DNA from 3 places in the Desulfovibrio desulfopostgatei genome. Region 1 is predicted to be linked to each of the others. Evidence: predicted binding sites of a transcription regulator. Region 1 holds the regulator's gene; each other region holds the start of a gene.
What was found. The regulator sigma-54, encoded in region 1, starts transcription at its own class of promoters, with help from an activator protein. The targets are predictions, from matches to a motif close to CTGGCACGGNNNNTGCTT.
Positions count from the first base shown of each region.

Region 2: the regulator sigma-54 is predicted to act here: its motif matches at 6,009-6,026, upstream of ACUZ9Q_RS01680 (ammonium transporter).
Region 3: the regulator sigma-54 is predicted to act here: its motif matches at 8,583-8,600, upstream of flgB (flagellar basal body rod protein FlgB).

Region 1 covers NZ_JBRBQS010000002.1:1,455,884-1,466,445, forward strand. Annotated here, with positions in the region: gene ispD (2-C-methyl-D-erythritol 4-phosphate cytidylyltransferase) at 1-474, opposite strand, end outside; RNA gene rnpB (RNase P RNA component class A) at 492-854, opposite strand; gene ACUZ9Q_RS06490 (zinc ribbon domain-containing protein) at 919-1,695, opposite strand; gene ACUZ9Q_RS06495 (Nif3-like dinuclear metal center hexameric protein) at 1,715-2,506, opposite strand; gene ACUZ9Q_RS06500 (phosphoribosylformylglycinamidine synthase subunit PurQ) at 2,889-3,698, opposite strand; gene ACUZ9Q_RS06505 (CTP synthase) at 3,973-5,616, shown strand; gene rpoN (RNA polymerase factor sigma-54) at 5,911-7,335, shown strand; gene hpf (ribosome hibernation-promoting factor, HPF/YfiA family) at 7,372-7,911, shown strand; gene rapZ (RNase adapter RapZ) at 8,098-9,048, shown strand; gene ACUZ9Q_RS06525 (PTS sugar transporter subunit IIA) at 9,082-9,522, shown strand; gene ACUZ9Q_RS06530 (PTS sugar transporter subunit IIB) at 9,524-9,982, shown strand; gene ACUZ9Q_RS06535 (hypothetical protein) at 10,181-10,562, shown strand, end outside.
Region 2 covers NZ_JBRBQS010000002.1:377,174-387,735, reverse strand. Annotated here, with positions in the region: gene ACUZ9Q_RS01715 (4Fe-4S binding protein) at 192-974, opposite strand; gene ACUZ9Q_RS01710 (substrate-binding domain-containing protein) at 964-1,818, opposite strand; gene ACUZ9Q_RS01705 (hypothetical protein) at 2,025-2,201, opposite strand; gene ACUZ9Q_RS01700 (M23 family metallopeptidase) at 2,301-3,200, opposite strand; gene ACUZ9Q_RS01695 (tRNA lysidine(34) synthetase) at 3,236-4,039, opposite strand; gene rpoZ (DNA-directed RNA polymerase subunit omega) at 4,298-4,534, shown strand; gene dnaJ (molecular chaperone DnaJ) at 4,641-5,747, shown strand; gene ACUZ9Q_RS01680 (ammonium transporter) at 6,073-7,452, shown strand; gene ACUZ9Q_RS01675 (P-II family nitrogen regulator) at 7,486-7,812, shown strand; gene ACUZ9Q_RS01670 (YnfA family protein) at 7,948-8,280, opposite strand; gene fliW (flagellar assembly protein FliW) at 9,013-9,549, opposite strand; gene csrA (carbon storage regulator CsrA) at 9,528-9,764, opposite strand; gene flgL (flagellar hook-associated protein FlgL) at 9,860-10,562, opposite strand, start outside.
Region 3 covers NZ_JBRBQS010000002.1:1,986,777-1,997,338, forward strand. Annotated here, with positions in the region: gene ACUZ9Q_RS08715 (FliI/YscN family ATPase) at 1-1,376, opposite strand, end outside; gene ACUZ9Q_RS08720 (FliH/SctL family protein) at 1,383-2,996, opposite strand; gene fliG (flagellar motor switch protein FliG) at 3,034-4,029, opposite strand; gene ACUZ9Q_RS08730 (hypothetical protein) at 4,076-4,279, opposite strand; gene fliF (flagellar basal-body MS-ring/collar protein FliF) at 4,260-5,903, opposite strand; gene fliE (flagellar hook-basal body complex protein FliE) at 6,222-6,482, opposite strand; gene ACUZ9Q_RS08745 (IS1595 family transposase) at 6,531-7,211, shown strand; gene ACUZ9Q_RS08750 (hypothetical protein) at 7,208-7,411, opposite strand; gene flgC (flagellar basal body rod protein FlgC) at 7,615-8,052, opposite strand; gene flgB (flagellar basal body rod protein FlgB) at 8,125-8,538, opposite strand; gene ACUZ9Q_RS08765 (3'-5' exonuclease) at 8,770-9,300, opposite strand; gene ACUZ9Q_RS08770 (hypothetical protein) at 9,303-9,725, opposite strand; gene ACUZ9Q_RS08775 (thermonuclease family protein) at 9,757-10,245, opposite strand; gene feoB (ferrous iron transport protein B) at 10,368-10,562, opposite strand, start outside.

The DNA.
Region 1 (10,562 bases):
GATGGTGTCGGTAACTGATATGGCGGGGATAACGCCAGCCGCGCCTTCTGCAAGCGCCTCGCAGACGCGGCGTACAAGCGTCGGGGAAAGAAAGGGGCGGGCGGCATCGTGCACCAGCACGCAGGCAGGGCGCAGGGGCAGGGCGGCCAGACCAAGGCGCACGGAATCCTGGCGCAAAGGCCCGCCGCAGGCTGTAACCCACGGCAGCCCGAGATCATCGTGCCTGTGCAGGTTGGCCAACAGTTCGTTGGCTTCGGTAAGCTGGCTGGGAGGAAAAACAAAGACAATTCCGGCCACACAGGCGCTGCGGCTCATGGCGCGGGCGGCATGCCAGAAAAGCGGCGCGCCCTGCCAGGGCAAAAACTGTTTTGCCGTGCCGCCAGTGGCATCGGCCATACGCGTACCCTGTCCGGCAGCCAGTATGAGCGCCCAGGGTTTTGCCGCAACAGATGATGTGCCGGAACTTTCTGACATTACATACCTTGTTAACAAGTGGGAGTCGGACGATAAGCCGGGTTCTGTCATGCGGTTGCCCGCACCAGACCGTCATTCCTCTAGGAGCGCAGTTACCTGCGCCCTCAAGCAACCTACCCGGAAGGCAATGGTCGGGCCGACCACCTTCCCTATTTGGTCTTGCTCCAAACGGGGTATGCCGAGCATGCCGCGTCACCGCGGCATCTGGTGGGCTCTTACCCCACCGTTTCACCCTTACCCCGCCGCGTGGCGGGGCGGTTTGCTTTCTGTGGCGCTGTCCGAGGGTCGCCCCTCCTGGGTGTTACCCAGCGTTCTGCCCTGTGGAGCCCGGACTTTCCTCCCCGGGCCTTGCGGCCCGCAGCGACGGTCTGTCCGACTCCCACTTGCTGATCTGGTTCTCCAGCGCGGTCTGCGGAACATGACGCACCGGAGAAAGGATTGTTTTTAGTCGGTAATGGTCACCGGTTTCTGGGCGCACTGCGGGGCATCTTCAACAGAAAAATGCTCGCACCAGAAAATGAGGCGCTGGCAGTTGGGGCAGCTCAGAATCTGCTGACCGCGCTGCAATTCAATGAAAGACTGCGGCGGCACGGCAATGTGGCAGCCGGAGCAGATGCCTTCTTTCACGGCAACAATGACGGGGTGCTCAAGACGCCTGCGGATGAATTCGTAACGCATGAACACGGGCTGGGGAATATTTTTGCTGGCGGCGGCGCGCTTTTCGTTCAGGCCTTCAAGAGCGGCGTTGCCCTTTTGCAGCTTTTCTTCAAGGCCATCGCGCTTGACTTCAAGCTCGGCCTTGATGGCGGTGTAGGTCAGGTCGATTTCGGCCAGCGCATCGTTCTGGTACTGCAGTTCCTCAAGAAGAGTCATTTTTTCTTCTTCGCGGGAACGGTTGACCTTTTCCATACTGTCCATTTCGCGCATCATGGCGTGGTATTCACGCTGATTGCCCACCTGCATGAGCTTGTTCTTGCTTTTTTTGATGCGCGCGGAGTCGTCATCAATTTCGAGCGAGAGGCGCTTTTGCTGATCCTGAAGGTGCGAAAGCTTGTCCAGAATGTAGTTGCGCTGGGTTTCGATGGCGGCAAAGCGCTGCTCAAGGGAATCAAGCTCGCTCGGGGCGCTGCTCAGGTCCTGCTTGACGGCGTGGATGGCGTCATCGACCTTCTGCAACTCAACAAGCTGCTTGATCTGGTCAAAATATACGGCATTGCTCATGAGAGTCCTCCTGATAAAATCATGACAGGGCAACAGGGCGGAAGGGCGAGGCGGAAGGCACAAAAAACACTTCCGTCTCTGGCAGGCGCTGTTGCAGCAACCGGCTCATGCGCAGCATCATTTCTTCCTCAAGACTGTGGTGGCCCACATCCAGAAGGCAGATTTCCGCGGCAAGCGCCGTGTGGTATTTGACATCACCGGTTATGAAAAGCTGCGCATCGGCAGCTTGCGCCGCGCCAAGCAGCGATGAACCCGAACCCGTGCAGTAGGCCACGCGGGTAATTGTTTGCGGCTCCGGCCCGCTCACTGTGGCTGTGGCAAGGGGGGCGTTGCGGGCAATGATGCCTGCAATCTGCGCCACGGTCATGGCCCTGGGCAGATCGCCCGCAAGGCCGAAGCCCAGCGGCAGATCATTGCCCACAGCCGGGGCCACAGGCTCCAGCACAGCAAGATTGCGAAGCTCAAGCGCTCGGGCCAGCCAGCCTGCCGGGCCGTAAGCGTTGACATCCAGCGAGGTATGGGCCGCGTACAGCGGCACATCGGCCTGAAACAGCAGGCGCAGCACCTCGTGGTAGTCGTCAAGCCTGTTGGGCAGCACGGCCTTGAGCAGCAGCGGGTGGTGGCTGAGCACAAATTGCGCACCCTTTTCCAGCGCTGTACGCACGGATGCGGGCGTTGGGTCGAGGCAGACGGCAAGCCTGGCAACACCCTGCCTGTGCGCCGCCACCTGTTGGCCCGAAACATCCCAGCCGGCAGCAGCGGCCAGAGGTGCAATTTCCTCTATCGCCTTAATAATTTCAATAGGTTGCATAGATATCACCCACCATAAAAAAAGGCACTTTCTTGCTGGTGCAGAGAAAGCGCCTCGTTGAATACGGCGTAAAAAAATGTGCAACGTGTTGTGGCAATGTTGTTTCGCACCTTGTCTGACGCGTGCGCGCAGGAAAATCCAAAGGGGGTTCAGCTCTTCGGAATCAGAGAACCTATCCAAGCCCGGGTGCTTTGTCAATAAACATTACGCGGAAGCTGTCTGCCGCAAGGCCGCGCCGTGCCGCAAAATGTATACAGAAAGGGGAGGCTTCGTAAAGCCTCCCCCAAAATAATCATGGCGAGAATAATATGGCGGCAAAGTGAGCCGGACTGTACGGAGCATTATATACGCCCGCCAGCCTCGGGTGTTGCCTGTACCCTCTCTATTGACCGCGCAGGTAGCGCACGGCGTTCACAAAAATGAGCGTGCCGGGGGCGTCCAGTTCGCCGCGCGTCCAGCCGGGGTGGTTGGTCACGTGGTGGAAGGCCTCGGGGTGGGGCATAAGGCCCAGCACCCGGCCCGTGGGGTCGGTCAGGCCCGCAATGGCAAGGGTGGAGCCATTGGGGTTGAGCGGATATTCCTGCGTAGGCTTGCCAGTTGCGGGGTCGGCGTACTGCAGGGCGATGAGGTTTTCTTCCTCCAGGCGGCGCAGGCAGTCCGCATCGCGGGCAACGAGCTTGCCTTCGCCGTGGCGCACTGGCATGGAGAGCAGGGGCAGGTTTTTGGTGAACACGCAGGGGCTTGCCGCATTGGGCAGCAGATGCACCCAGCGGTCTTCAAACCGGGCGGAATCATTGTTGCCCAGCGAAACCTGGCGCTCAAAGCGCTGGCCGCCAAGGGCAGGCAGCACGCCCAGCTTGACCAGCAACTGAAAACCGTTGCAGATGCCCAAAATCAGCTTGCCCTCATCCAAAAACTCGCGCAAGCTCTGCAACAGGGCCGCGCCCGCGTCGTCCTTGAGGTAACGCCAGCGCATGGCCGCAGCCTGGGCCGCGCCGAGATCGTCGCCATCCAGAAACCCGCCGGGGAAAATCAAAAAGTGATAGTCGGCAAGGCGAACCTTGGCCGCCACCAGATCGGAAAAATGCACCACATCGGCCTTGTCGGCACCGGCCAGACGGGCCGTGTGGGCTGTTTCCATGTGCGAATTTGTACCGTAGCCGGTGATGACCAGTGTGTTGACCGTACCCATGCGGGGGAAGCCTCCTTGGCTTTGCAACGCAGATAATTCCGGCCAAGCCCTAAGGCGTGGGCCGGACGTGCTTTTGCCTTGGAAACCTTGGCAGACCCGCGCCGGGCACAACAGATGACCGGCGCGCGGGCCGCTTGTGGTGGGCACGCACGCTGAAAAGGGAATAACACATTACTTAGCTTGTTTTACTTAGTCAATGCTAGCCAAAAAATTCAATTTGGGTTAAGACTGTTTGGTTGAACTATTCAACATACCCAAGTACAGGTGGAAGTGCATGAAAACTAAATACATTTTTGTGACGGGCGGCGTTCTGTCGTCGTTAGGCAAGGGCCTCGCGGCTGCGTCTTTGGGCGCGCTGCTGCAAACGCGCGGGCTTACGGTAACCATCCAGAAGCTTGATCCTTACATCAATGTTGACCCCGGCACCATGAACCCGTTCCAGCACGGCGAGGTATTTGTTACCGATGACGGCGCGGAAACGGATCTGGATCTCGGGCACTACGAACGTTACCTTAACGTGCCCATGTCGCGGAAGAACAACACCACTTCCGGCGCCATTTACAACCACGTCATCGCCAAGGAACGTCACGGCGATTACCTGGGCGCCACTGTGCAGGTGATCCCGCACATTACTGATGAAATCAAGAGCGTGGTGCTTTCCCTTTCTGAAGGCGAGGACGCGCCCGATGTCGCCATTATCGAAATCGGCGGCACCGTGGGCGACATTGAAGGCCTGCCCTTTCTTGAGGCCATCCGTCAGTTGCGTTCCGACCTTGGACGCGACAACTGCCTGAACATTCACCTTACCCTGGTTCCCTACCTGCGCAGCGCTGGCGAGCACAAGACCAAGCCCACCCAGCACAGCGTCAAGGAACTGCTCTCCATCGGCATTCAGCCCGATATCATTCTGTGCCGCTGCGAGCAGAGCATCCCCGAAGAACTGCGCCGCAAGATCGCCCTGTTCTGCAATGTGGATCAGGACGCCGTGTTCTCTTCGGTTGATGTGAACAATATTTATGAAGTGCCGCTCAAGTTCTATGAGGAAGGCTTTGACCAGAAGGTGGCCATCATGCTGCGCCTGCCCGCGCGCAATGCCCACCTTGAAGCCTGGGAAAAGCTCGTGAGCGACTGCGCCAACCCCAAGGGCAAGGTCACCATTGCCATTGTGGGCAAGTACGTTGACCTCAAGGAAGCTTACAAGAGCCTGCACGAAGCCCTCATTCACGGCGGCGTTGCCAACCGCGTTGAAGTGGAACTGCGCTACGTCAATTCCGAGAATGTGGACGAAAGCAATTGCGCGGAATCCTTCAAGGGCTGTCACGGCATTCTTGTGCCCGGCGGCTTTGGCTACCGCGGCGTGGAAGGCAAGATTGCCGCCATCCGCTATGCGCGTGAAAACAACATTCCCTTCTTCGGCATCTGCCTTGGCATGCAGTGCGCGGTTATCGAATTTGCCCGCCACGTGGCAAACCTTGATGACGCCAACTCTGAAGAATTCAACCCGCTTTCTGACCACAAGGTTATCTACCTTATGACCGAGTGGTTCGACTTCCGCACCAAGAACGTTGAAAAACGCGACGCGGGCAGCGACAAGGGCGGCACCATGCGCCTTGGCTCCTACCCCTGCAAGGTGCAGCCCGATACCAAGGCCTTTGTGGCCTACAAAAAGGGCATGGTTGATGAACGTCACCGCCACCGCTACGAATTCAACAATGCCTTCAAGGAAATGCTTGGCGAAAAGGGCATGGTTTTCAGCGGCACCGCCCCTGACGATTCGCTTGTGGAAATCATTGAACTGAAGAACCACCCTTGGTTCCTTGGCTGTCAGTTCCACCCCGAATTCAAATCCCGGCCCATGAACGCGCATCCGCTGTTCCGTGAATTTATCGGAGCGGCTAAAAAGTTCGCCAAGGTGTAATTTCGCGGCGTTAACGCAGCGAGGCTTGTTGGTTTCCACCAAGCTTGGGTATCGCAAAATCGCGCAAAAAGGGGAGGGCATTGCCTTCCTTTTTTTGTGCGCAGATTATTTCCAACGGCGCAAATGCTGCGCCAAATCTGGATTTTTGGCGCTGACAGCCCTTGCCGCTGGCTGGGGATGCCGTGAACCTGATCTTGCAACTGTTAGCTATTGCATAATTTTTGCAGATGTGGCACAGTACTTGTAAACAGATAATTCTATAGTCCTATGGCTAGTTAAGGCAAAAGAGTACACATGGCACTGGAACTACGGCAGCAACTCAAGCTGTCACAGCAACTGGTAATGACCCCGCAATTGCAGCAGGCAATCAAGCTGCTGCAGCTCTCACGCGTGGAACTTCTGGAAACTGTGCAGCAGGAACTGCTTGAAAACCCCTTTCTCGAAGAATCTTCACTTACTGACGATTCCTCCCTGGAGCAGCACGAGGAAAGCCGCGAAGCGCCCAAGGAGGAAGTGTACGACAGGGAACTGGCCAAGGATGCCGACTGGGAAGATTACCTCGGCGAGTTTGCCAGCACCCCCCGCCTTTCGCAGTCGCGCGAATATGAACTTGCCGAAGAAATTTCGCCTCTTGAAGCCCGCTATGCGGCCAAGCCCACCCTTGAGGGGCATCTGTTCTGGCAGTTGCGCCTTTCTTCGCTGACAGAAGAGCAGAAGGCCATTGGCGAGGTCATTATCGGCAATCTCTCCTCAGCCGGGTATCTGCAAGCCAGCATTGAAGAAGTGGCCGAAATGGCCGAGGTTGCGCCCGAGGCCGTGCTGCCCGTGCTTGAAAGGGTGCAGCTTTTTGACCCCATCGGCGTTGCCGCGCGTGACGCGCGCGAATGCCTGATGGTGCAGATCAAGAACCTCAATTACGCTCGCGACCCCATCCTCGTGGAGCTGGTAGAATCGCACCTCGAAGACCTCGAGGCCAAGCGCTACAAGCCCCTGCTGCGCAAGTTCAAGCTCGATATGGAAGAGCTCAAGGAGTATCTGGATATCATCCAGAGCCTTGACCCATTGCCCGGCGCAAGTTTTGGCGGCGGCGAGCCAACCTACGTAAGCCCCGATGTATTTGTGTACAAGATGGGCGACGAATTTGTGATTTTGCTCAACGATGACGGCCTGCCCCAGTTGCAGCTTTCGGCCATGAGCCAGATGAACATTGGCGGCTCGGAGAAGGAAAAGGACTACTGCGCAGAAAAGATCCGCTCCGCCTCATGGCTTATCAAGAGTCTGTATCAGCGCCAGCGCACGCTTTACAAGGTTATGGAAAGCATTGTGCGCCATCAGCAGCCGTTTTTTGAAGACGGCGTGACCAAGCTCGCGCCGCTCATTCTCAAGGATATTGCTGACGACATCAGCATGCACGAATCAACGGTGAGCCGCATTACCACCAACAAGTATGTGGCAACGCCCCACGGCATCTTTGAATTGAAGTTTTTCTTTAACAGCGGCCTTGAACTCGATGACGGAAGTCAGGTAGGCTCAGAAAGCGTCAAGGCTCTGATCAAGAAATTCATCTCTGAGGAAGATACCCGATCCCCCCTCAGCGATGAGCGTATCGGCGAAATGCTCAAGGAACGCCTCAAGGTCAATATTGCGCGGCGTACGGTGGCAAAATACCGCACGGCACTTGATATTCCATCTTCGTCAAGGCGCAAGGAGCATTTCTGATTCCCCGTCGAGTGGCTCAATACTTAGGAGGAACTTATGAACATCTCATTTGCATTCAAGAATTTTGAAGCCTCCGAACATCTGAAGAAGTATGCCCGTCGCCGCATGGAAAAGCTGGGACGGTTTTTTGGCAAGGCCTCTGGCCTTGAAGTTGCCGTTGTGCTGACAGTCGACAAGTTCCGTCATCGCTGCGAAGTGACCGTTACGGGCGAAGGCCTGCACATCAATGCCACGGAACAGACCTCGGATATGTACGCCGCCATTGACCTTGTGACAGACAAGGTCGAATCGCAGATCAAGCGCCAGGTGGCCCGCGTAAAGGCCCAGCGGCGGCACGCCCGCAATACGGATGTGGACGTGTTTACCTACAACCTCGATGCCGAAGCCGACGTGCAGCAGCCCGTTGACGGCACCGACCGCCTCGCCACCAAGCCCCTGCATCTGGATGAAGCGCTCATGCAGCTTGATTCCATCGGCAGCGAGTTTCTGGTGTTCTTTAACGCAGAAAACAACCGCATCAATGTGGTATACCGCACCAAGGTGAGCGGCTATGCCCTCATTGACCCCGTGTTGTAATCATTCATAATGAGGGGGCGGGCTGGCAACGGCCCGCCCCCGTTTCAGGCGCACCCCCCCTGCCGGTTGCCGCGCAATGGCCTTACACGGGCTTGAGCGCGGCGCGGATTTGGCAACGTCCGTCAGAAGCCTGTGGCGCACAACCCCGGCTGCAAACGGCGATCTGACCCCGAAGAGGCGAATGTCATGAAGGATTCCGCGCAGATACCCCCCACAGATTCCACCCTTGACGCAAAGCCTGATGCTGACGCGCCCGTTCCCGGCGTGGATGTGCAGGTGTGCATTGTCACGGGCCTTTCCGGCGCTGGCAAAAGCACGGCGCTCAAGGTTTTTGAAGACATGGGCCACTTTGTGGTCGACGGGCTGCCCGTGAGCCTTGTCATGGAAATGGTGGACATGATGTCGCGCCCCTCCATGAGCCATTTCAAGGGCATCGCTCTGGGTATGGACCTGCGCCAGAGCAATTTTGTGGAAGACATCAACGACTGCCTGAGCATGCTTGCGGGCAAAAACATCCGCCCCATGCTGCTTTTTCTTGAGGCCAACAATCAGGAACTCATTCGCCGCTACGCTTCGACACGCCGCCCGCATCCGCTGGAACGCGAGGGCATGGGCCTTGAGGCGGCGCTGCTGGCAGAGCGCAGCAGCCTGCGCCCTCTGCGCGAAATGGCTGATCTGGTCATCGACACCTCGCGTTTTTCCATCCATGACCTGCGGCGCGCCATCCAGAAGCGCTGGAGCGGCAACAAGGGCAAGCTGCGGGCCATCAGGGTCAACGTGATTTCTTTTGGCTTCAAATACGGTGTACCGCGCGAGGCTGATCTGGTTTTTGACCTGCGTTTTCTGGCAAATCCCTATTTTGTGGACGAGCTGCGCCCCATGAGCGGCAAGGACAAACCCGTTGCCGACTATGTGTTCAATTCGCCCCACGCCCGCGAATACCGCGACAAGCTGGTTGATCTGCTGTTTTTCATGCTGCCGCTCATGGAGGCCGAAGGCCGCTACCGCATAACCGTGGCCGTGGGCTGTACCGGCGGCCGCCACCGCTCGGTGGCAATGGCCGAAGAAATTTTACAGGCGCTGCGGCAGGCTGATTATCCGGCTTTTCTGGAGCATCGGCACCTTGAACTTGGCTAAAAAAGCTGGCACGTTCTGTTGCGTGAGGTTGTCATGACGGACGAAAACAAGAAGACTCAGGTTGGAATCATTCTGGTTTCGCATGCCGACTATGGTTCGGCCATGCTGCGCACCGCCGAATTCATACTCGGGCAGCAGAGCGACTGCAGCTCCATCAGTGTTGACGTGGCGCACGAGGTTTCCGAAACCGTTCGCCGCCTTACAGACGCAACCCAGCGGCTCGACAAGGGCGCGGGCGTCATTATTCTTACCGATATGTTTGGCGGCACGCCCACCAATCTTGCGCTTTCGCTGCTGGCAACCCATAAGGTTGAGGTTGTTACCGGCGTTAACTTGCCCATGCTGCTCAAGGTGTTTACCTCGCGTGACAAGGAGCTTGAAGAAGTGGCCCGCATAGCTGGCGAGGCAGGTGCAAAAGGCATTGTGGTTGCGGGCAGCATGCTGCGCAACAAACGTGACAAAGCCGATAGCTAGTATGTGGTTTCGCGTGGACAATCGCCTGGTTCACGGCCAGGTAATCGAGGCCTGGTTACCCTACACAGGGGCGCGACATCTGGTGGTAGCCAACGACGAACTTGCGGACGACATAATGCGGCAGCAGATAATTGAACTGGCAGTGCCGCAGCGCGTGATGACCCATTTCATCAGCGTAAAGGAACTGGCTGCCACGCTCAATTCCTGCGGCGATGACTGTTTTGTGCTGTTTGCCAATTGTCAGGATGCGCGGCGCGCCTGTGATGCCGGCATCCTCATGCAGGTGCTGAACATGGGCAACCTGCACTACGCGCCGGACAAGCTACAGGTGCTGCCCCATGTGGCCCTTTCCGCACAGGACAGGGAAGACCTGCACGTTATACAGGATCATCTTGTGCAGCTTGATTTTCGCTGCGTTCCCACAGAGACAGTTCGAGGCCCCAATGATCAACTTTTCTGATGTATTCGCTGCTGGGGCTCCCTACGCTTTTTTTTTGCCCTGGCTGGCGCTGCGCGTTCAACCTGCATCGTTGGCCTTGTAGACCGCCCCATCTGTCTGGCCCTGTTCGCGGGCTTTTTTACCGGCGACTGGTCGCTGGCTCTCCCCCTTGGCATAATCATCGAACTGCTCTGGCTTGACGCGCTGGAACTTGGCAGCGTGGTGCCGCCGTATGGCAGCCTGAGCTTTCTGCTGGTGTTTCCCCTGTGCAGGCAGTTTGGGCTGGATCAGCCCGGTATGGCGCTGTTGCCGCTCATACTTGCAATGATGGCGGCGTACACGGCGAGCTGGTGTGAACAGCGCCAGCGCATCAGCCTGAACCCGATGGTGGATGCCGTGGTGGCGTGGGGGAGCGGCAGCGGGGGAGCATCGCCGGGGCGGGTTATTCTGCGGGCCGGGCTGTGCCGCGCCTTGTGGCAGGCGGCGCTGTATATTGCGTGCTTTGGGCTGATTTATATGCTGCTGGCGGTGCTTTCGGCGCATCATGCCATACCGGCCCTGCGGGCGGTGACGTGGTCGGCCCTGTATGTGGCGGCCCTGC
Region 2 (10,562 bases), 1.1 Mb from region 1:
CTGGTGTTGAGTGAATTTGCAAAATACGCGTTTTGCGGCCTGAAAAGGAAGCGCCGGGATTTTGAGCGCAACGTACTCATGTACGTGAGCATCAAAATCCCGGCGCTGACGCATTCAGGGTACAAAAGTCGGGTTTGCGTAAATGCGCTCGACAGGCTCTACCCCGCTACTCAATTTCCCCTGCTTTTGCCTTAATTGCCCTTGCCACCGTACCGCTTCACCCCAAACCGGATGCAATCCGTGGGGCAACTCCCCGCGCAATCGCCGCAATTGGTGCAATTCTCCTCGCCCGGCCTCGTCCGCATAACGCAAACCCGCCTGCATTTGTCGCAATCATTGCACTGCTCCGTTCTGTAAAAACGGAACGGAGCAAACTTACGCGCAACCTCCAGCGCCGCGCCAAAAGGACAAACAAACCGGCACCAGCACATCAGCACAACCAGCCCCAACGCCAGCCCGCCCAAGGTGATAAGCAGACGCAAGTCCCACATGGGAAAGGCATGCTTCCACGTAAGCCATGCAGAAGGCCAAAATTCTCCCACACGAATAGGCACGTCCACGCGCGGCTGCCCCAGAACAAACCAGGCTGTCAGCCCCGCCGCCAACACCAGATACCGGGCCCAGCGAAAGTTCGCCACGCCGTCAGGGTTGGACCCAAAACGGAAAGGATTGAGCGCAAGTGCCCGGTTCACAAGCTGGCCAGGGCACAACCAGCCGCAAAAAGCCTTGCCAAACAGGGCCGCCACAGCCAGCCATACGCCCCAGAATCCCCAAAACATGCGCGCGGCCTGACCGGGACAGATAATGACCGGGCAGTTCTGGCAACTCACAAAGGGCACAACAAAGGGGCAGCGGAACACGCCAAACAAGGCCCACTCGCCCAAAAACAGCGTGGAGGCAAACAGTACCGCGCGGTTACACCACTGAAGAGCCCTCAACCGCAGGCTGGGACGGGCGACAATTTCATGCAACATCCTTTACCCCCAGCTTTTCCACAAGTTCCATGCCCTTGGACGAAATGGCAGGGATGAAGCCCGCCGTTTCAAAAAAAGCCTGCCCCAGCGCACTGGTAATCCAGTCCATATAGGCTGAGGCCTTTGCCGGATCAGTCGCGTTTGCCATCATGCCCACGGTAAAGGTCAACGGCCCGGCGGGGAAAAACCGCTCGGGAATTTCCACCAGATCCAGCCGATCAGCAAACCGCGTCATGCGGGTGATGCGCCGCTCCACAATCATGGCGTCAGCCTTGCCCTCGGCAACGCTTTCCACAGAACGCTGCACGCAGCTGCCCTGCTCGGGCACGTTGGCAAGCACCTTGGGCGTGATGTCCGCAGCTTTGAGGATGCCCATAACGGCCTGTCCGCCGGGAGCGGAAGCGTCCCGCGCCATGGAAACCCGCACGCCGGGGCGGGTCAGGTCTTCAATATCGCTGATTTTTGCGGGATTCCCCTTGGGAACCGCAATGACGTAACTGGTAAAGCACAAGGGCCTGAAATTGAGCATCTTGCCAGCCTTGCGCAGGTTTTGGGCCAGAGCCAAGACGCGCCCGGCAAAGACCTCCGTCTGCCCGCCGCCAGTCAGCAGGGATTTGCCCAAGGCTGCGGCAAAGGCTCCGGTGTAGACAACCTTGACGCCCGACTGCTGCTGATAGGCCTCATGCGCTGGCATCATGGCCTCGGCAAGCCCGCCGCACGACCATACCTGCAAGGTGCCGCCTTCCGCCGCATTGGCGGCTTGCGGCGTCAGCATGGCAGTGCCTGCTGCCCCCAGCGCCAACGATTTGAGAAAATCGCGCCGTCCTTTTTCGGTAGTTTCCATATGCCTCTCCACAAAGAATAGTGATCTCGCAAAAGCGCAAAGCGCGCCATCAAACGCTCAAAAATAAAAAACGGTTCCGCATTCTGGATGCGAAACCTGGATTGTGAGGGGGAGCGCCTGAGCTTAATTGATCGGGAGAGGGGGAATCAGCGGAAAGCCCGACCAGCGGCACGTAGCGAGACAACCTGCCCCACAGAACCCGCACGTCAGGTCATGCCCGCGCCCATGACTGCAAACATGCCAGCAGTCAGCATCGGCAGCCGCGAAAATGCCGCGAAAATATCAGACAGATTACGGCAGAAACCGCCACGCACCGCATGCCCCGGCGTGCTGGCGTGCGCGGCACTAAAAGGCCTGCCAGAAATTTTGTGATGCTTGCGCATGGTGCCGCATTTTCCCCATTGCTTGCGCCCGCCGCCGCAAACCGTTTATGGATGCGCGCCGGGGCATGATGCAAAAACGAACAATCGGAAATGGCCGGGCTACTCCAGAATATAGCGCATGGGGTCAACCGGCACACCGTTAAGGCGCACTTCGTAGTGCAGGTGCGGCCCTGTGGTGCGGCCACTCATGCCCACATAGCCCACAATTTCGCCGCGCTTGACCCACTGGCCTTCCTGCACGGCGCAACGTTGCATGTGCCCGTATTTGGTCACGATACCGCTGCCGTGGTTGATTTCAACACTGAAACCATACGCGCCATCACGCCCAGAGAGGGTCACCATACCCTGAGCTGGAGCCATAATGGGCGTGCCGATGCGGTTGGTGATGTCCAGGCCCTTGTGGAACTGCCCCCGCCCGCCAAAGGGTGCCGAGCGCCATCCAAAACTGGAAGAAACAAAACCCACCACAGGCCAGATGGTCGGCATGGAAGAAAGGGCATCGCGGTTTTCGCGCAGGGCCAGCAGCAAGTCCTGCTGGCGCACTTCTTCAAGTCGCACGGATTCAGAGAGACGGGTAAGGAATTCAAGCATCTTGCGGGCGGCAAGTTCCTGCCGGTGCAAGGGCAGATAGGTACGCGAAAAATCCCCCGGCCTGTCGCCGATGGAACCGGCCTCCGTGGGATCTTTCTCCATGTTCATCATGATGCGCAGCTTGGAGTCGAAGCTCTGCACCCGCTCCAGATCACGTCCCACAACAGAGATGCGCTCAACCAGATTCACAAGCTGGCGGCGCTGTTCTTCAATGGTTTTGTCTGCATTGCGCAGGTCGTCGCCCAGATGCCGGGTTTCAAGCCAACTGCGCAGCAGCCAGACATTGCAGGCCACAAGGGCCAGCACCAGCACGCAGGCAATAAAGCCAAACCAGCCGCGCATACGCAGGTTGCGGCTGCCGCTACGACCTTCAGTGAAGATGACTATGTGATATTTGCCGAACAGCATTGGGCTAACACTCTAGAGCCGGGATACGGCCCGTGTCAATCCGCAACGCCGTCACGCGCTTCTGCGTCCGGCAGGGGCTGCTCATCGCCCACGGCCGCAGCCACGCTGTTCTTTTCAAGCTGCCAGCGAGTCAAACCATTAAAAACGCACCGGCGCGAATCCTTGGATACCTTATACAGGTGTTCCAGCGTTTCCCCCATTGAACTGCGGGCGGTGTTACCCGCCGAGGGGCAGGCATTGGCCCAGATGGGCAGTTCCCACTGTTTGGCAGCCTTGAGGATAAACTTTTTCTCCACAAGCAGCAGCGGGCGTATCAATTGCAGCCCGCCGCCAAAAAAGGACTCATTCATGCTCATGCCGTCCACGCGGCCATTGCGGCTCAGATTCATGAAAAACGTCTGCACCAGATCGTCCGCATTGTGCCCAAGGGCGAGGTGGGTCACGCCATACTGTGCGCACAGCTCAAACAGGCGCTTGCGGCGCAGCCAGGAGCAGCGGAAACAGGCCGACCTGCGAAGATTTTTTTCTGAATGCGCGTCTGGGCCATAAGTTGTCATTTCAATATGGCCGGGTATGCCCCGCTTGGCCAGCCAGGGCAAAAGGGCCGCATGGCTCTGCTCGTCAAAACCAGGGTTGAGGTGAATCGCCATGATTTCAAAGTGAAAAGGTACGATTCCCTGGCGAATTTTAAGGCTTTGCAGCAGCACAAAGCTGTCCACGCCGCCAGAAACGGCAACAGCAACCCTGCAGCCAGGCCACAACATGCCTGTTTTCTGCATGGCCTTGCCCGCGCTTTTAACACAGGTTTCCTGTGCGAATGATCTTTTTTCTCTGCTCATAATTTTCCTGTACACCCGTTGACGGCAAACCCGTAAAATTTCGGGATGCCTGTTGTTCCGCGCTGGCTGCCGCTTCAGCAGGACTATTGACAGCACAGCGGACGACATATATCAATTCTTATTTCAGCAGGAGAATCCTGCGCCAAGGCGTATGCACACGCCCGGCCTTTACAAATGGTCGGGCGGTATTATTTATCAACCGGGTTGCCCGTGGCGGCCCGGAATGCGGCGTTTAAGCCGCGTACTTACGGAGGCAGCATGGCCCGTATTACCGTGGAAGATTGTCAGCAGCGCGTGGACAACCGTTTTCTGCTGGTGCAGATGGCTATCAAGCGTGTGCATCAGTACCGCGAAGGCTATGAACCGCTGGTAGAATCTCGCAACAAAGAGGCCGTGACCGCCCTGCGCGAAATTGCCGCCGGAAAGGTTCTGCCTGATGACGACAGTCTTTACAACCCCCTGCCCGGCCATAACGCGGCCGCCGCAGAGGAGTAGCCTTTTGGGGACAAATTGTCCGCGCGGCGGCTTCCCCAGGGGAGCCGCCGCGCTTATGTACAACCTTTAGCACAGGCGCACAAGCCGCACAGTGACCGGAACTACGATGGAGCTCGATTACTACGAAGTGCTGGGCGTAAGCCGCAGCGCCGAAGATGACGAAATTAAACGGGCCTACCGTAAGCTGGCCTTGAAGTATCACCCCGACCATAACCCCGACAATGCCGAGGCTGAACAGAAGTTCAAGGAAGCCGCCGAAGCGTATGACGTGCTGCGCGACCCTGAAAAACGCGCTCGCTATGATCGTTTTGGGCGCGCTGGCGTCCAGGGCGGCACGGGTGGTTTTGGCAGCAACGATGATATTTTTGCGCATTTCAGCGATATCTTCGGCGATCTTTTTGGCTTTTCTACCGCTACGCGCGGCCCCAGGCCCATGGCCGGGGCTGATCTGCGCTACAACCTGACCATCACCTTTGCCCAGGCAGCCAAGGGCGACGAGATCAGCATCTCCCTGCCCAAGCACGTTACCTGCTCCGAATGCAACGGCAGCGGCGCGGCCCCCGGCAGCAAGGCGGAAACATGCCGCCAGTGCGGCGGCAGCGGTCAGGTGCGCCGCTCGCAAGGATTTTTCCAGATATCCATGCCCTGCCCCTCCTGTCAGGGCACGGGGCGCGTTATCACCAAGCCCTGTCCCAAGTGCAAGGGCGAGGGCATCACCACAGATACCCGCGAACTTGTGGTGCGCGTGCCTGCCGGCGTTGACAGCGGCACCCGCCTGCGCGTGCGCGGCGAGGGTGAACCCGGCGTCCACGGCGGCCCGGCAGGCGATCTCTATGTTGTGCTCACCGTTGAGCAGGACAAGCGCTGGCAGCGTCAGGGACAAGACCTTATTTACTCCCTCGAGATCAGCTTTGTGCAGGCAGCCCTGGGGCACCGGGCGGAAGTTCCCGGCCTTGACGGCAATCTGCCGCTGGAAATCCCCAAGGGTATTCAGAGCGGCACCCTGCTGCGCGTTTCTGGAGAGGGCATGCCCTACCCCGGGCGTCGTTCGCGCGGCGATCTGCTGGTAGAGGTGAAAGTGCTCACGCCTACCCGCCTTTCTGCCAAGCAGGAAGAACTGCTGCGCGAATTTGAGGCCGCGGCGGAAAAAAGCCCGCTGGAAAAGGTCAAAAAGGCCGCAAAAAAAATCAGCAAGGCCATGGGCATCGACTAAACATTCCACTCAGTAGCATGAGCGTAGAAAAGCCGGGTTTACACCCGGCTTTTTGCGTTTTCAGCCATGAAGGCACCAATGAGGCTTCCAGTTGCTTTTTTTACTGGCGGGAGCCTGTCAGGCATCTATGAGTACCAATCAAACACACAAACATTGATACATATTTAACCTGAAAACTTCCGCACGATACGTTTTTGTATCAATAAAGTTTTCAATAAAAAAACAACTAACTGAAATTAAACATATTTTTATTAAAATCCCCTGGCACGCTCCCTGCAATCTCCTTATGCAAACAAGCCATACCTATTTCTTCGGGAGGATTGCTATGAAGGGTTCGCGCGACATTGGGCGGCTATTGGCGCTTTGCAGCATGGCCGGACTGTGCTTCATGCTGCCGGAATCGGCGCATGCAGCAGAGGAAGCAGCGGTCGAGTACATGCCTCAGGCGTATGGAAATACGCTGTGGACACTGCTGGGGGGCATTCTGGTCATGTTCATGCAGGCTGGCTTTGCGCTGGTCGAATGCGGACTCACCAGAGCCAAGAATGCTGGCAACATCATTATGAAGAATGTGCTGGACTTTGCCATGGGGGCGCCGCTGTTTTTTGCGGTGGGTTTTGGGCTCATGTTTGGCAGCTCCAGCGGCGGCCTGATCGGCAGTTCTCTGTTTTTTCTTGGCAGTGGCGATGCATCAACCCCTGAAGGCATGTGGAATCTGACATTCTGGTTCTTTCAGGCCATGTTTTGCGCCACTTCTGCCACAATTGTATCCGGTTCCATTGCGGAACGCACAAAATTCAGCTCATATCTGTTGTGCAGCGCCCTTGTCTCGGCGGTTATCTATCCCATCAGCGGGCACTGGGCCTGGAATTCCCTGTTGAGCGGCAATGCCGGCGGGGGCTGGCTGGGCAATATGGGTTTTATTGATTTTGCAGGATCTTCTGTTGTTCACTCTGTGGGCGGCTGGATCGCCCTTGCCGGAGCCATCGTGGTTGGCCCGCGCCTTGGTAAGTACGACAAAAATGGAGTGGCCCGCGCCATACCCGGCCACAACCTGCCGATGGCAGCTACGGGCGTGTTCATTTTGTGGTTCGCTTGGTTTGGTTTCAACTGCGGCTCCACCACTATTGCTGACGGCACCATTGGCTATATCGCGGTAAATACCTGCCTTGCGGCCTGCACCGGCACACTGGGTGCCATGTTCACCATCTGGGCCAAAACAGGCAAGCCTGATCCTTCCATGACGCTTAACGGCTGCCTTGGCGGACTTGTGGCCATCACCGCCGGTTGTTTTGAAGTGTCCCCCGTTGGCTCGCTAGTCATCGGCTTTCTGGCTGGTATCCTTGTGGTCTGCTCTGTGCTGTTTATCGACCAAAAGCTCAAGGTTGACGATCCTGTCGGCGCTGTGTCCGTGCACGGTGTGTGCGGTGCGTTCGGCACGCTCATGGTTGGCTTGTTTGCCGCGCCCGGCTACGGCACAACAACGGGTCTGCTTTATGGCGGCGACGTGAGCGTGCTCCTGGTGCAGGCCCTTGGCGTCGCGGTATTCTTCGCCTGGGCTTTTGGCATGGGATTCATCATGTTCAAGCTCATTTCGGTTGTCTTCGGCATGCGCGTCAGCCCCGAAGAAGAGATGAAAGGTCTTGATATCACAGAGCATAAGGCCGACGCCTATAGCGGCTTCCAGATTTTTTCCAACGAATAGCTCTAGCAAGCCCGCAAGCGGAGGATACCTATTATGAAGCTGATTATCGCATATACCCGCCCTGAAAGCCTCCAGCAGGTAAAACAGGAGCTGTATCAACGTAATATCTACGCCATGTCCATCACCAACATTCTTGGTGCAGGGCGGCAGAAAGGTTATGTAGAGATGTACCGAGGCATTGCTACCGAGGTAAATTTGCTCAAAAAAATTCGACTGGAGCTTGCTGTTCCTGATGAAACAGTAAAAACGGCAATTGAAGCCATTATGACAGGAGCCCGCACTGGCAAAGAAGGTGATGGCGTGGTTTTTGTTCTTGATGTTGCTGAAAATTACCGCATCAGGACAGGAGAAAGCATGTAGGCGTGCATGCGGACACATGGAGGCATCTCCCTGGTTGGAAGGTGCCTCCATGCTTCCAAAACAACACTGCCGCCACCAATGCAAAAGCCGGGTTTTACACCCGGCTTTTGCATTGGTGGCGGATAGCCCGAGCCTTTATGCAGCGGTTCCCCAGCCTGAGACAATAATGCCCATACCCACCAGAGCCACAGCACCGCCCAAGATATCTGTGCTGGCCAGCGGTACACCATCTACAAGGCGCAGCCACAAGAGGGCTGTAACCACGTATACGCAGCCATAGGCGGCGTATACTCTGCCACTGGCTGCGGGGTGCAGGGTCAGCAACCATGCAAACACCGCAAGGCTCAGGCAGGCGGGTACCAGCAGCCCGACAGAACCGCCTTTGCGCAACCACAACCAGGGAAGGTAGCACCCCGTTATCTCCGCCAGAGCCGTTGCCACAAAAAGCGCGAACGTCTTGATCATCATGTACTATTCCTGTGGTGGTCGCGCGGTGGAATGCACCGCAATGCGATTTTGAGTACTTCGCTTAATGCCAATATTCCGGTAATCACTGTAAATCTGGGAAGTATCTTCTGCGAAGCAAAATAGCAAATACCCGCACCAATGTTTGCACAACAACACAACGGGCAGTGCTGCCCCACACGCTCACGCAAGGCTGGGCTTTTGGGGAGAAAGGGATAACTTTGGCTTTTGCGGAAAAAACATTTTGGCCCGGCGGCATCTGTGGTATGCCGCCGGGCCAACATTGTCCTGTTTACCGCTCCGCCAGGCGAGGAGAGAGCGGCACGGACGCAGAGGCAGGCAAAACAGTTCCGTTAAGGGGTACGGATTCGCAGAAGGGGTCTGCGGATTTTGCCGAGGGTTGCCATCTGTAATTTTTACGGCCAGTTATGAGGCAGATCAATTAACGTTTTCAAAACAGACTAGTTCTTTGCTTGACTGTTTGTGCGCTCAATCTAGCACCATGTTAAACCGCATGCAAGTTATTTATTTCACCACCACTGCTTTTTTCCACTAACAATTTCATCGCGATAGCGCAACACCAAATTCTTTAAATACACAATGTTACAAAATTATTTCGCATGGCAGAAGGCAAAGCCTGTGAACAAAGCACCAGCGCGCGCAAACCGAGTTCCACACGAAAAAACCCGGCTGTTTCACAACAGCCGGGTCAACGTGGCATAAAAAAGCAGCGCGTTATTCCGTGGGGGTGGCCTTGGCGCAGCAACATTCCTGCGGGTTGGCACCATCAGCAGGCGTAGTTCCTGCATCCTGTGTTTCTTCCACAGGTTTGAGCGAGTGCAGGTTCACCTGCTGCAATCCTTCGCCGCACTGCGGCACCTGCAAACCCACGCGGGCCTCATAGTTGATGACAATGGGGCCGGTGAGATTAAGCGCGGCCTGCTCGGGCGCGCCCGCAGGAATGGAAACCGTCACCAGCACGGCTGCCTGCTCAAGGCTCTCGATATGGAGCAACTGCCTTTCGGCATCTCCCACCTGGGGTGCGTAGGATTTGTCAAAAAAGCTGTATGGATCGGCCACCAGCAGGCCCACTACCGGGGTATTCACGCTTTGCAAAATAAGCAAGGGCGCTTCAGGTCGGATCTGAAGCAGGATAAAATCCCGTTCGTTTTCAAACCCGGCCAGCCCACGGGGAAAGTGCACAACCTTATCCGTATCGATACAACGGCGTCCAAGACGGGTGTCGATTTCTATTTCTTTGTTTCGTGCCATAGTTCAGCAGCCACCATGAGGTCGTTATTACTGGTTTCAAGGGCGCGCCGGTTTTCCTCAACAACCCGCTTGTACACTTCTTCGCGGTATATCGTGGTGTCATCGGGTACTTCCAGGCCCAGTTTGACCTGTTTACCCTGCATGCCCAGGATAGTTATGCGTATATTCTCGCCCAGATATAGGCTTTCTCCTGGGCGTCGCGTCAATATGAGCATAGGTGCTTCCGTTAATTATATCGTTGCATGAACCGCTCCCGGGCAGCGCTTATTTCTGCCCGGCATCAGGCGGCAAAATCCGCCGCTACTCGGCATCAGAGATAACTGGCCAGGCTCATCTGCATTATCTTTGAAGAAGACTGAAGCACGGTCTGATACGTCAACTGTTGCCGGGTCAGCTTTGTCAGCAACTCGGTCAGGTCTACGTCTTCAGTATAGCTCAATCGTTCCTGCTGGTCTAGCTTTTGAAAGCTGAGCACATCGCTGGCAGTTGACACCCGGTTTTCAAGCCCGCCAATGCGGGCTGTCTGGGTGAGCACATTCTGCTGTACAGTGGCAATTTTTGCGAGTGTCTGCTGGCAGCCTTCCTGATTGTTATTTTCGCAATAACTGATGAATTCGCCCACCATATCAAACAGGTTTGTCGAACCCGGCAGGGCTGGCTTGCCTTCGTAGTATCCGCCAAAGATATCCTTGCCCACGTTGTTTACCGAAATATACGAACCCTTCATTATTTCAAGATTCAGATCGGCGCGGTCAGGGTGCACAAGAATCTGCGTGCCAGCGTTTACTGTGTTGCCAGCTACCGTTGTGGCATCCATATCCACATATCCGCTTGGCACGAGCAGGCGAAGCTTGTTTGAACCATCCGTGGTGGCAGTTGCCGCTACCCAGGTTGATCCGCTGTCCGTGCTGTACGAATAGTTGACCGTGCTGCCCGTCAGGGAAAGGTTGGCGTTGTTGTCCATACGCAACAGCACGTTGCCGCCAAAAGATCCGGCGGCGGATGTCGTCAGA
Region 3 (10,562 bases), 530 kb from region 1:
CCCACATCCTGCCGCAAAAAGGCGTTGATGTCCGGCATCTTGGCAATTGCCGCGTCAATCTCCGCATTGGAGCCCTTGGCGTAGGCGCCGATGTTGATCATGTCTTCCACGCGGCGGAAGGTGCTCATGCAGCGGGTGACAACGCGGCCCGCGAGAACATCCTGCCGGTCGCAGATGTCGGAACGCAGGCGGCTGATGGAACGCAGCACGTCAATGGCGGGGAAATGCCCCTGGTCGGCCAGATCGCGGGTGAGCACAATATGCCCGTCAAGGATGGAACGAACTGAGTCGGCGATGGGTTCGTTAAAGTCGTCGCCGTCCACAAGTACGGTATAAATCCCCGTGATGGTTCCCTTGGCGGAACGCCCCGCCCGCTCCAGCAGCTTGGGCAACTGGGCAAAAACCGAAGGCGTATAGCCCTTGGTGGTGGGCGGCTCGCCCACGGCCAGCCCCACTTCGCGGGCAGCCATGGCAAAACGGGTTACGGAGTCCATCATCAGCAGCACGTCCATACCCTTGTCGCGGAAATATTCCGAAACAGCCGTGGCTGCGTAAGCCGCGCGCATGCGCACAAGGGGAGACTGATCTGATGTGGCGATAACCAGCACGGAGCGGGCCATGCCCTCGGGGCCGAGGTCGCGTTCCATAAATTCCACAACTTCGCGCCCGCGTTCGCCAATGAGGGCAATGACGTTGACATCAGCGCGGGTGTAGCGGGCCATCATGCCCATGAGCGTGGATTTGCCCACGCCCGAACCGGCCATGATGCCCACGCGCTGCCCCTTGCCAAGGGTCAGCAGGCTGTTGACCGAGCGCACGCCCACATCAAGAATATCCGTAATGCGCGGGCGTTGCAGGGGGCTTGGCGGATCGGCATAGATGGGCACCAGCTCGGGATTCCAGTGCTTGCGGGCCTCCTCAAGCCAGTGGGGCACAAAGGGGCGCTGTTCTTCCTGCTGGCGAAAAAAGTCTTCTCTGGAGCTTTCCCCCACTGGCAGGGGCGAAACGTAGAGTTCCGCGCTTATGGGCGCACCGGCATCCAGCGGAGTACCAAAGGCGTCGAAGGCGCGACCCAGTAAATCCGGGCCCACCGGGAACACCGGGGGCAGACTTGTGTTGCGGATGCGGCTGCCGGGGCGGATGCCCCGCATATCGCCATAAGGCATGAACAGCAGATTACCCTCGCGAAAGCCCACAACTTCGGCGGCAATGCCGTCATCGCCTTCATCGGGCAGCATGTGGCACACGGCCCCAAGGGGGGCGCGCAAACCGCTGCCCTCGGCCACAAGGCCCACGACCTTGTTGACCTTGCCGAAGAGGCGCACGGGGGTGCTTGTTTTGAGCAGCTTTATGCAGGAATCTGGGTCAAGCTTCATGGCTGGCTATCCCGGCTGGCCGTTGCCCGAGCCGGGCAGAAAGCCCCCGCTGACAAAGACGCTGGAAGAAGATTGCGAGACGTGTTCCTTTTCCTCTTCCGGCAGGGGAAAGAGCTCGTCCTCAAGCTCGGCAAGGCTGGGATTGGCATTGTGTTCCGCTGCCTGAACATGGGCAGGTTCCGGTGTCTGCTCCTGTGCGGGCTGCCCTTCAACACCAGCATCAGGCTGCGCCATCGGAGCCGGGGAGGATTCCGCAGGATGCGCCTCTGCCTGGACTCCGGGTTCTGGCATGGAGTCCTGCATCATTTCGGGCGAGGCATTGGCAAGAGGAACTGCGGCATCAGTTGGCGCAGGCTCCTGCCCTTGCTCAAAAGATTCAACGGCAGCAACCGTGCCAGCAGGCCCGGATGCGGGCAAAATTTCGTCGGGTGTGAGACCAGCGCCAGCCTGCCCGGCAAAGGAGGCCTGCTCTGGCTGCACATCTTGGGCCATATCTGGTGCAGATTCGGGCGCAAATTCCTGCCCGGATTCCGGCCCAGATTCCGGAGAGGCTTCAGCCGCCAGAGTTTCAGCCGGATGTTCTGCCGGATGTTCTGGCAACAGTTCCGGCTGGCCCATCGTATCGACAGGCTCAACGGGCAGTTCAGGCTCGGGCTCCGCAACAGGGGCAGCTTCCGGCACGATTTGCGTCAACCGCTCAGATTCACGGGCAGCCGTGGCGCTCACTTCTTCCCCCGCCCTTTCTTCCTCGGGGCGCGGCGGCAAGGTCAGATGCTCCAGAATGCCGTTGACCATTTCGCGGTAATGTTCGCGCAGATTTTCCACAGAACCGCTGACGCTCTCGGCCACAAGGCCGCCAGCCTCAACAGAAGGATCGCCGTTCACGATCCATTGGCTCAACTCGGGCACACGCTCGCGGGCGGCCCGAAACAGGTCGCTCACAGTGTCCTCGTCATCGGGGTGCACGCGGATGCTCACGGTGGCGCGGTCTTCCAGCAGTTGCAGGGAACTAAAGACCAGGCTTTGCAAAATGCGCTGATGCTCTGCCTGCAAAATCCAGCCGGTTCCGGCCTCTACGGCCACGCGGGCCAGCTCTGCCAGTTCATCCCGCCAGGCTTCGCCAAGGTTGTGACGCTGCGCCTCAAGAGCGCGCAGCATGTTGCCGAGCATCTGCCCCACATCAACGCGGAACTCCTTAAGCTCGGCCCCGGCCTGCTCCATGCCCGCCTGAAAGCCCTCATTATGCGCGTTGCCGCGGATAAACTCGGCTTCTTCGCGCAGGTCGCGGGCCTTGCCGTGCTCTGCCTCGGCCTCGGCCAGTTCTGCCTGGGCCTGCGCCTTCAGCTCTTTCACTTCGCGCGTGAACTGCTCCACACGGGCCTGAGCCTCGACCCCGGCCTCCTCCAGCACCTTTTGCCTTTCGGCATAGGCTGCGCCTAGAATCTCGCGCGCGCGTTCCTCGGCCCTGGCGCGCACCCGGGCAAGATAGTCCTCCTGCTGCAGGTGCTGGGCGCGTTCACGGAGCAAGGGTTCCTGCATGGCGTCAAGCTGCTGAGGTGTTGCCTCGCGCTCGCCCATGAAGATGGTGCCCCATTTTTTGCGCAACTCGTCTGACGCCATGCCGGATTCCGATGGTTACAGATTCTGCGGCGGGCCGCTACACAAACACGTCGCCAGCGCCACGGCTGATGACAAGCTTGTTTTCGCCTTCAAGCCGCCGCACGATCTTGACGACATTCTGCTGGGCCGACTCCACGTCCGAAAGCTTGGCCGGGCCCATGAATTCCAGTTCTTCGCGAATCATGTTGCCCGCGCGTTCCGACATATTCTTGAAGAATTTTTCCTTGAGGTCGTCGCTGGCCCCGCGCAGGGCCAGGGTGAGATCTTCGTTGGAAATTTCCTTCAGCATTTCGCGCACGCCACGGTCGTCAATATTCTTGCAGTCCTCAAAGACAAACATGAGGTTGCGGATATCTTCGGCCATCTGCGCGGAATCTTCTTCGATTTCGGAGAGCACTTCTTCTTCGGTGGCGCGGTCCACAGCATTGAGAATTTCTGCCACAGACTGCACGCCGCCCACTTTTTTGCCTTCCTTGCCGCCCATGGCGATAAGCTGGCTTGTGAGCACCTTGTCCACTTCCATGAGCATTTCTTCCGGCACGGCTTCAAGCCGCGCAAGGCGCATGAGCACCTCGGCGCGCACGCCTGCGGGAAGGTTTGTCAATAAATTGGCGGCCTGATCCGGATGCAGGTGACCGATAATAAGGGCCAGAGTTTGCGGGTGCTCGTTGCGCAGAATCTGTGAAAGCAGCTTGGGGCTGACCGATTCCAGCTCGCGGAAGGGCGCGGGGCCGGTTTCAAGGCTCAGGGAGTCCATAACGTACTTGGCGGTTTCAGGATCAAGGTTTTTGACCAGCAGGCGTTTCAGCGTTTCGCTACCGCCCGTGATCATATCCACACCTTCAACCAGCGATTCGTGGAATTCGCGCAGCACTTCTTCGACTATTTCGCGCGGCACAGGCTCCAATTCCACGATAGCTCTGGAGATGTCGGCTATTTCCTGCCGGTCCATGCGTTTGAACACGTCAGCCGTGAATTTGTCGCCCATGGCGAGCAGCAGCACTGCAGTACGCTGTTTGCCGGTCAACTCCATCTCCCTACTCCTTCACCGAGATCCGCACTAGGCTGCTCGGGGTTGCTTATTCCTTGTCTGCAAGCCAGCGCTTGATAAGCCGCACGGCCTGATCCATATGCTGCTCGGTAATGTGAAAGAGCCGCATTTTCAATTCTTCAACACGCTGATTGCTTTCTTTTTGCGCCAGGCGCAAGGCCTTGAGCTGCGAAAGCGTCGAGTTGCTTTCCGTCAATTGACGGTCTGCGGCTTTAGGCGGTAGCTGTTTCATCGTTTTTCATCCAGCCGCGCACCAGCATCACCACCTGCTCCATATGATTATCGGAAAGGGTGAAAATGTGCGACTTCAAGGCTTCAATATCTTTGAAAACCAGTTCATCGTCTTCTTCGTCTGCGGCGATCTCGTCATCTGCCTTGGAGGCCTCTTCAAGGGCCTCATACAGGGCCAGCTGTTCTTCGGCTGCGGGCAGGCCTTCAAGCCCCTCGATCATTTCACCGGCTTCAACCTTGGGCCGGATGAGGGCCAGAACCACGGGCCGCACCACAAGCATGAGGAACAAAAAGGCCAGCAGCGCGTTGAGCAGGGGCTTGCCCAGCCGTTCGGCATAATCGGCCAGCATTTCGGCAAAGTTGGGATCCTTGGGCGGCTCGGAATCCGTAAACGGAGCGGAGCTTACTTCCAGAGCATCACCACGGGCCTTGTCCAGACCCACGGCATTGGTAACAAGCTGACGCACACGCTCAAGGTCATCGGCCTTGCGCGGCACAAATGTCCACGCCCCGTTGGTCTTTTCATACGTCCCATCGATAAGGACTGCAACCGTCATGCGCTTTAAATCGCCCACATTGGATACGATTTGCTGCTCTTCCTTGTTAATTTCGTAGTTGGTGGTGCGGGTTTCGCGGCTGCCGTTCTGCTGTGAAACAGATCCGGCTATGCCATCGCCACGGAAGTTGGCGTCCGGCGACCCGCCCTCAAGATTCGAGCGGCCCTGCTGGGTTTCTTCACTGCGCTGCTCGCTGCGTACTGCGGTTTTTTCGGGGTCAAACAGCTCGCGACGGATGGTGCGCTGGCTGAAATCCATATCCACGTTGACCTTGGCGATAACACGGCCAGGGCCAAACATGGGCTGCAACATTTCTTCAATGCGGCGTTCAAGGTTGCGCTGCACCTGCTGGCGGTGTTCCATCTGGGTGGAGCTTGCACCGGCAAGGCTGTCTGATTCCGGCTGATACAGCACCTTGCCGCCATTGTCTGAAATGGAAACGTGCGTTTTATCCAGCCCTTCAACAGCCATAAGCATCATGTTGAGGATGGCGTTGATTTCTTTCTGGTCGGGCTTGAGGTTGGGCCGCTTGAGCTTGAGCACAACCGAGGCCGAGGGGGACTGGCGTTCTTCCACAAACAGGCTGCGGTGCGGAATGACCAGGTGCACGCGTGCGCTTTCCACATTGGGGAACTCGCTGATGGTGCGGGAAAGTTCACCCTGCAAGGCGCGGGTGTAGTTTATTTTCTGCACAAAGTCGGTTTGCCCGACCTTGACCTTGTCAAAAATTTCAAAACCAATGCCCTGCCCCACAAGACCGCCTTCGCCCGCGATCTTGATGCGTTCATCATACACAACTTCCTTGGGAACAAGAATGGTTTTCCCGTTGTCAGTCAGCTGGTACATAACCTTGTCTGCCTGGAGCGACTTGATGACAACACTGGCGTCTTCGGCGCTGAGGTTGGAATACAACACCTTCAAGTCGGGCCGCGAGGCCCAGACAGAAAGGCCAATGGCCGCAGAGCCGATAAGCACAAATCCACCCATGACCATCACGCGCTGCATGACGCTCATTCTGGCCCAGACTGCCTTGATGGAATTGACAAGTTGCATAAGAAAAGCCGGCATATGGTAGCTCCTGCGAAGACGTGGCGTAATTCCGGCACTTTGGCCGGGCATATGCCCTGCCAAAGCAATTGCCATGCCACATTGCAACACGCCGCAATTATATAACTTTTTAAAACACCTCTCTGATTCATTCAAATTTGTGACACTGCGCCAGAAACGCCGAATCCCCCAAGGCACAGCCCGTGGGGGATTCGGCGTTCAGGAGTATCACGCGCGGAAAGGAAAATCTGGAATTTGTAAAAGTTACCTGCCCGGGCGTTTCGCAACGTAAATAAACGCTCTGCGCCCTGGCGGCGAACATCTGCTCACGCAGTTGACCTAGAACTGCATGCGGGAAATTTCCTTGTAGGCTTCAAGCACCTTGCCGCGCACGGCAGAGGTCAGCTTCATGGCCATGCTGGATTTCTGCATGGTGATCATGAGTTCGTGCACATTCTGGGTGCGGCCTGCGGCAAAATCTTCGATGGCTGCATTTTTGGCGCTGTCCAGTTCGTTAACCTTATTGAGCGAATTTTTGATGGTGCCGGAAAAACTGTTCTGTGGGGTCACCGGCGTGTGCGCCTGCGTGGGATATTTGATAAAGGGCCATGACTAGGACAGAGGCCAATAAAAGGCTAATGTCTAGTTATGGCAATAAAAAACAAGTACATCATTCGTTCTAAAATTTCTGAGGCTAAATTCCGTCAACTTCTCAGGCTTTTTTGCGTTGATTTAAATGCTACTCAAATCGCCCAGGTAACAGATTTAAACAGGAATACCGTGAATAGATTATTACAGGGGATAAGAGAGAGAATTGCCTTTGCCTGTGAAGTAGAATCGCCTGTTTCCGGCGAGGTTGAGGTTGATGAAAGTTACTTTGGCGCTCGCCGAGTCCGAGGGCTCAGAGGTCGTGGCGCTAGAGGAAAAACAATAGTTTTTGGCCTCTTCAAAAGGCAAGGGAAGGTTTATACAGAGATTGTCCCTAATTGCTCCAAGGTCACTCTGCAAGGCATCATCCGTGGCCGCGTGGATCCCGAAAGTATTATTCATTCTGACGGTTGGAGAGGGTATAACGGTTTGGTAGATCTCGGTTACCAGAAACATTATCGAGTCCACCATGGTGACAATGAATTTGCCAATGAATATAGCCATATCAATGGCATAGAGAGTTTTTGGGCTTATGCCAAAACTCGTTTGGTACGCTTCCGGGGCATACAAAGACAGACTTTTTATTTTCATTTGAAAGAATGTGAGTTTCGGTTTAATCATAGAGGTGAGGATTTGTATAAAATCATCCTCAAAATGTGCAGAGAAAAACCTCTGTCCTAGTCATGACCCTTGATAAAATCCGCCTGGGCGCCAAAATTTTCGCCCCGGTCAACGCTGTCGCGCAAAAGGCTCTGGTCAAGAGTTTTGGCAAACTGGGTCTGGCCGCCGATGGAGCCGCCCTGTTGCAGGCTGCTCTGCACCTTGCTGAAATTCTGCACTGCCTCGCTGTACGCCCGCATGCCAACTGCCTGAATGCTCATAACAACCTCCGCGCTCCAAAAAAAACTTTTTATGCTGTCATCGTGGTCGTGGCTTAGGGGATGCTTCTAAATAAAAGATTTTGCGCCGAGGACAAGGAAAACAGTGTTTTTTACGACAGGAGTGGACTCTTTCTGTCCATGACTGGAGTAAAAAATGCTGTATGACGCAGTGATCGGCCAAAAGAATTATTTAGTAACAGACCCTAGCGGCCAATATCCAAAGCCTTGATGTACATGCCCTTGACGGCATCCACCGTGGTGACGTTGGCCTCATAGTTGCGCTGGGCAGTCATGAGGTTGGCCATTTCTTCAACCACGTTGATGTCAGGGTACATGACGTAGCCTTCCGCATTGGCGTCAGGATTGCCTGGCTCGTACACCCGCTTGAAGGGCCGGTTATCCATGGTCACGGCAGAAACACGCACGCCCTGTACCGCCCTGTCCAGGGCCGAACGCATGTGGATGGAAAAAGGATCATCCACATCAGCCGTTTGCTGCACCACGCTGCGCCGACGGTACGGCCCGCCCTGAGGCGTGCGCGTTGTCTTGGCGTTGGCAAGGTTCATCGAAATGGTGTTGATGCGGGTGCGGTCGGCTGAAAGGCCGGACGCGCTGATATCAAATGCCGTCATGAAGTCCATGGCTTCCTCCTACACTGTCCGCTGCCGGGGTTCTTATGCCGCGTATGGAAGCGGCGCGGCGGCGGGCAAAAATCAGGACTGCTTGCCATCCTGGATGATGTTGTTCAGCCCTTCAAAAGACTTGCTCATCACCTGGGTAAGCGCTGTGTACTGCAACTGGTTCTTGGCATGTTTGGCCATTTCTTTATCAATATTGACGCGGTCTTCGCCGTGAACAACACGCGGTTTGACCGCCATATCCCATTCCGGCCCAAAAGAATCAGGCCTGAAAGCCGTGGGCATGTGGGAAGATTCCGTACGGGTCATCTCCCCTCTTGCATCAAGCCCCAAGGCCGATTGCAGTTCTTTTTCAAAAGACAGTTCGCGCGGCTTGTAGTTGGGCGTCTCCACGTTGGCGATATTGCCCGCGATGACGTTCTGCCGCTGCAACTGCATATCCATGACCTTGCCCACAAGGCCCATCTGCATATTGAACATTGATTTCATATTACGTACCCCCGTGCGTCACGGAAATCTGCTTGCCAAGCCTTTAGCAACAAGCGTTCCACTGCGCAAAAAACATGTTATTCAAGTGTGTTAAAAAATAGAGAATAGGCAGAAGTCGGTATTTTGACAAAAGCAAGGACGCATCGGCAGGCAGAGTGCAAGCGCAAAAAAAGAAAAACCCGCCCGAAAATCCGGGCGGGGTCAATCTGGCGGGAATGGACGAAAGGCGGCTTACAGTTTCATCTGGGCATCGGTGACGCCCAGAGCGCGCAACTGCAAATAGATGCGGGCGCAGGCCTCGGCATCTGATCCGGCATGGTGGTGGTTCAGCGCAATCCCAAAGTAGGCGCTCACGCTGCTGAGCTTTTTGGAGGCAAGCGGCAAACTGCGGCGGGAGCCTTTAAGGGTGCACAAAAAAGGCGCACGGGGTTCCTGCGCTCCCACGGCGTGGCAGCTTGCGGCAAGCACACGCCTGTCAAAGGAGGCATTGTGCGCAAGCAGGCTGCCCGCCCCCTCAAGAAAGGCATCTATCTGCGGCCACAGTTCGGCAAAAGTGGGCGCATCCTTCAGCATGGGCCAGGTCAAACCGTGGATCTCGGTAAACATCACCCGCGAAGACGGCGGCCTGATGAGGCTGTAAAAAACATCTGTCACGCTGCCCTGCTCAATACGAGCAAGGCCCACGGCGCAAGCGCTGTGGGCCGAGTAGCCGGAAGTTTCAAAATCAATAGCTACACTACGGCTCAAATCTGTAGAAACCACACTTACTCTTTTGCGGCTTTGTGGGCGGCTTCGGCCAAACGCGCCTTGATATAGTCGCGCATGACGGCATCGTCGTCCTCTAGGTTAAAGCAACGGGCGTCTTCGCCCATGAGGCCACCGGGCACAAAGTCGCCCTTTTCGCCGGGGTCAGAGACCATTTCGTCATAAAAACAAATGGAAAGCCAGCGGCTTGCCGGTACATCATCCACCACATCCAGCAGCACAAAGAGTACGCGTTCGGTCTGTACGCTGTGGCGCGCCCGCAGGGAATAACTTACGCCGGGCCGGGCCTTGAAAGTAAAGGAAATATTGCTGTGCGCGGCCAGAAAATCCATGTATTCCGTAAATGATTTCTTGATGTTAAGCGGGTCATCCTGCCAGGAATCAAGAAATTTACGCAGTTCTTCGGAACCTGTAACTTCCATACGCGCTCCTTTTATGGGTTACGGCGGCGTGTCAGCGGGTCCATTGCCAGGGGGGGGTGCCAATGTTCAGCCCCCAAATGCCACGCCTGTCCAATACCGCCTGATGTTCCTGAATAAGCCAGCGTCGGCAAAAAATAGCCCTGCACTTCTGCCTGTCCACCCAGGCCAGACCTTCCATCACCAGCTTGTAGTTGACGGAATCGCCGCCCACCTGCACAAGCGCGGTAATGGGGCCAGCTTCGAGCTGCCCCACGTCTTCAACGTCCACTTTGGCCCCCTTGGGCATCATGCGCTGCAAATAGGCCAGCGCCTGAGGCCCGTAAGGCTGCCTGAGACTGGGAGCTTCAATGCCGTAAAAAACCAGCACCTTCTCTGGTTCTTCACTGTCTTTCTTGGTGCTGACTGAAACAGTATTGCCGTCTTCCACCCTTACCACATACGCATTCCACGTTGTAGCCGCAGCAGCGGGAGACACAGCCAGAACCATAAGGATTATACTTGCAAAAAGCCGGTTGAGCATTGCTGAACCCCTCGGTAAAGGCCTGCAAATGTGCGCCAGCAGATAATGCCTGTGCCGCCAGACCTTTGTCAAGGCAGGCGGCACAGGCATCAAGGAGGGGAATCAGAAATCAGACAGTGGCGCTATCCCCAGACAGTGCGTCCCATCTGGTAGGCGGCTGTGGCTACTGCAAAAGCCAGAGCAGTGTTGAACACGATGCTGAACGCCACCCAGCCCCAGCTGCCAGCCTCTTGGCGGATGACCACCAGGGCCACAAAGCAGGGGGAATACAGCAGTACGAAGAGCATCAGCGAAAGCGCCGTGGCCTTTGACCATGC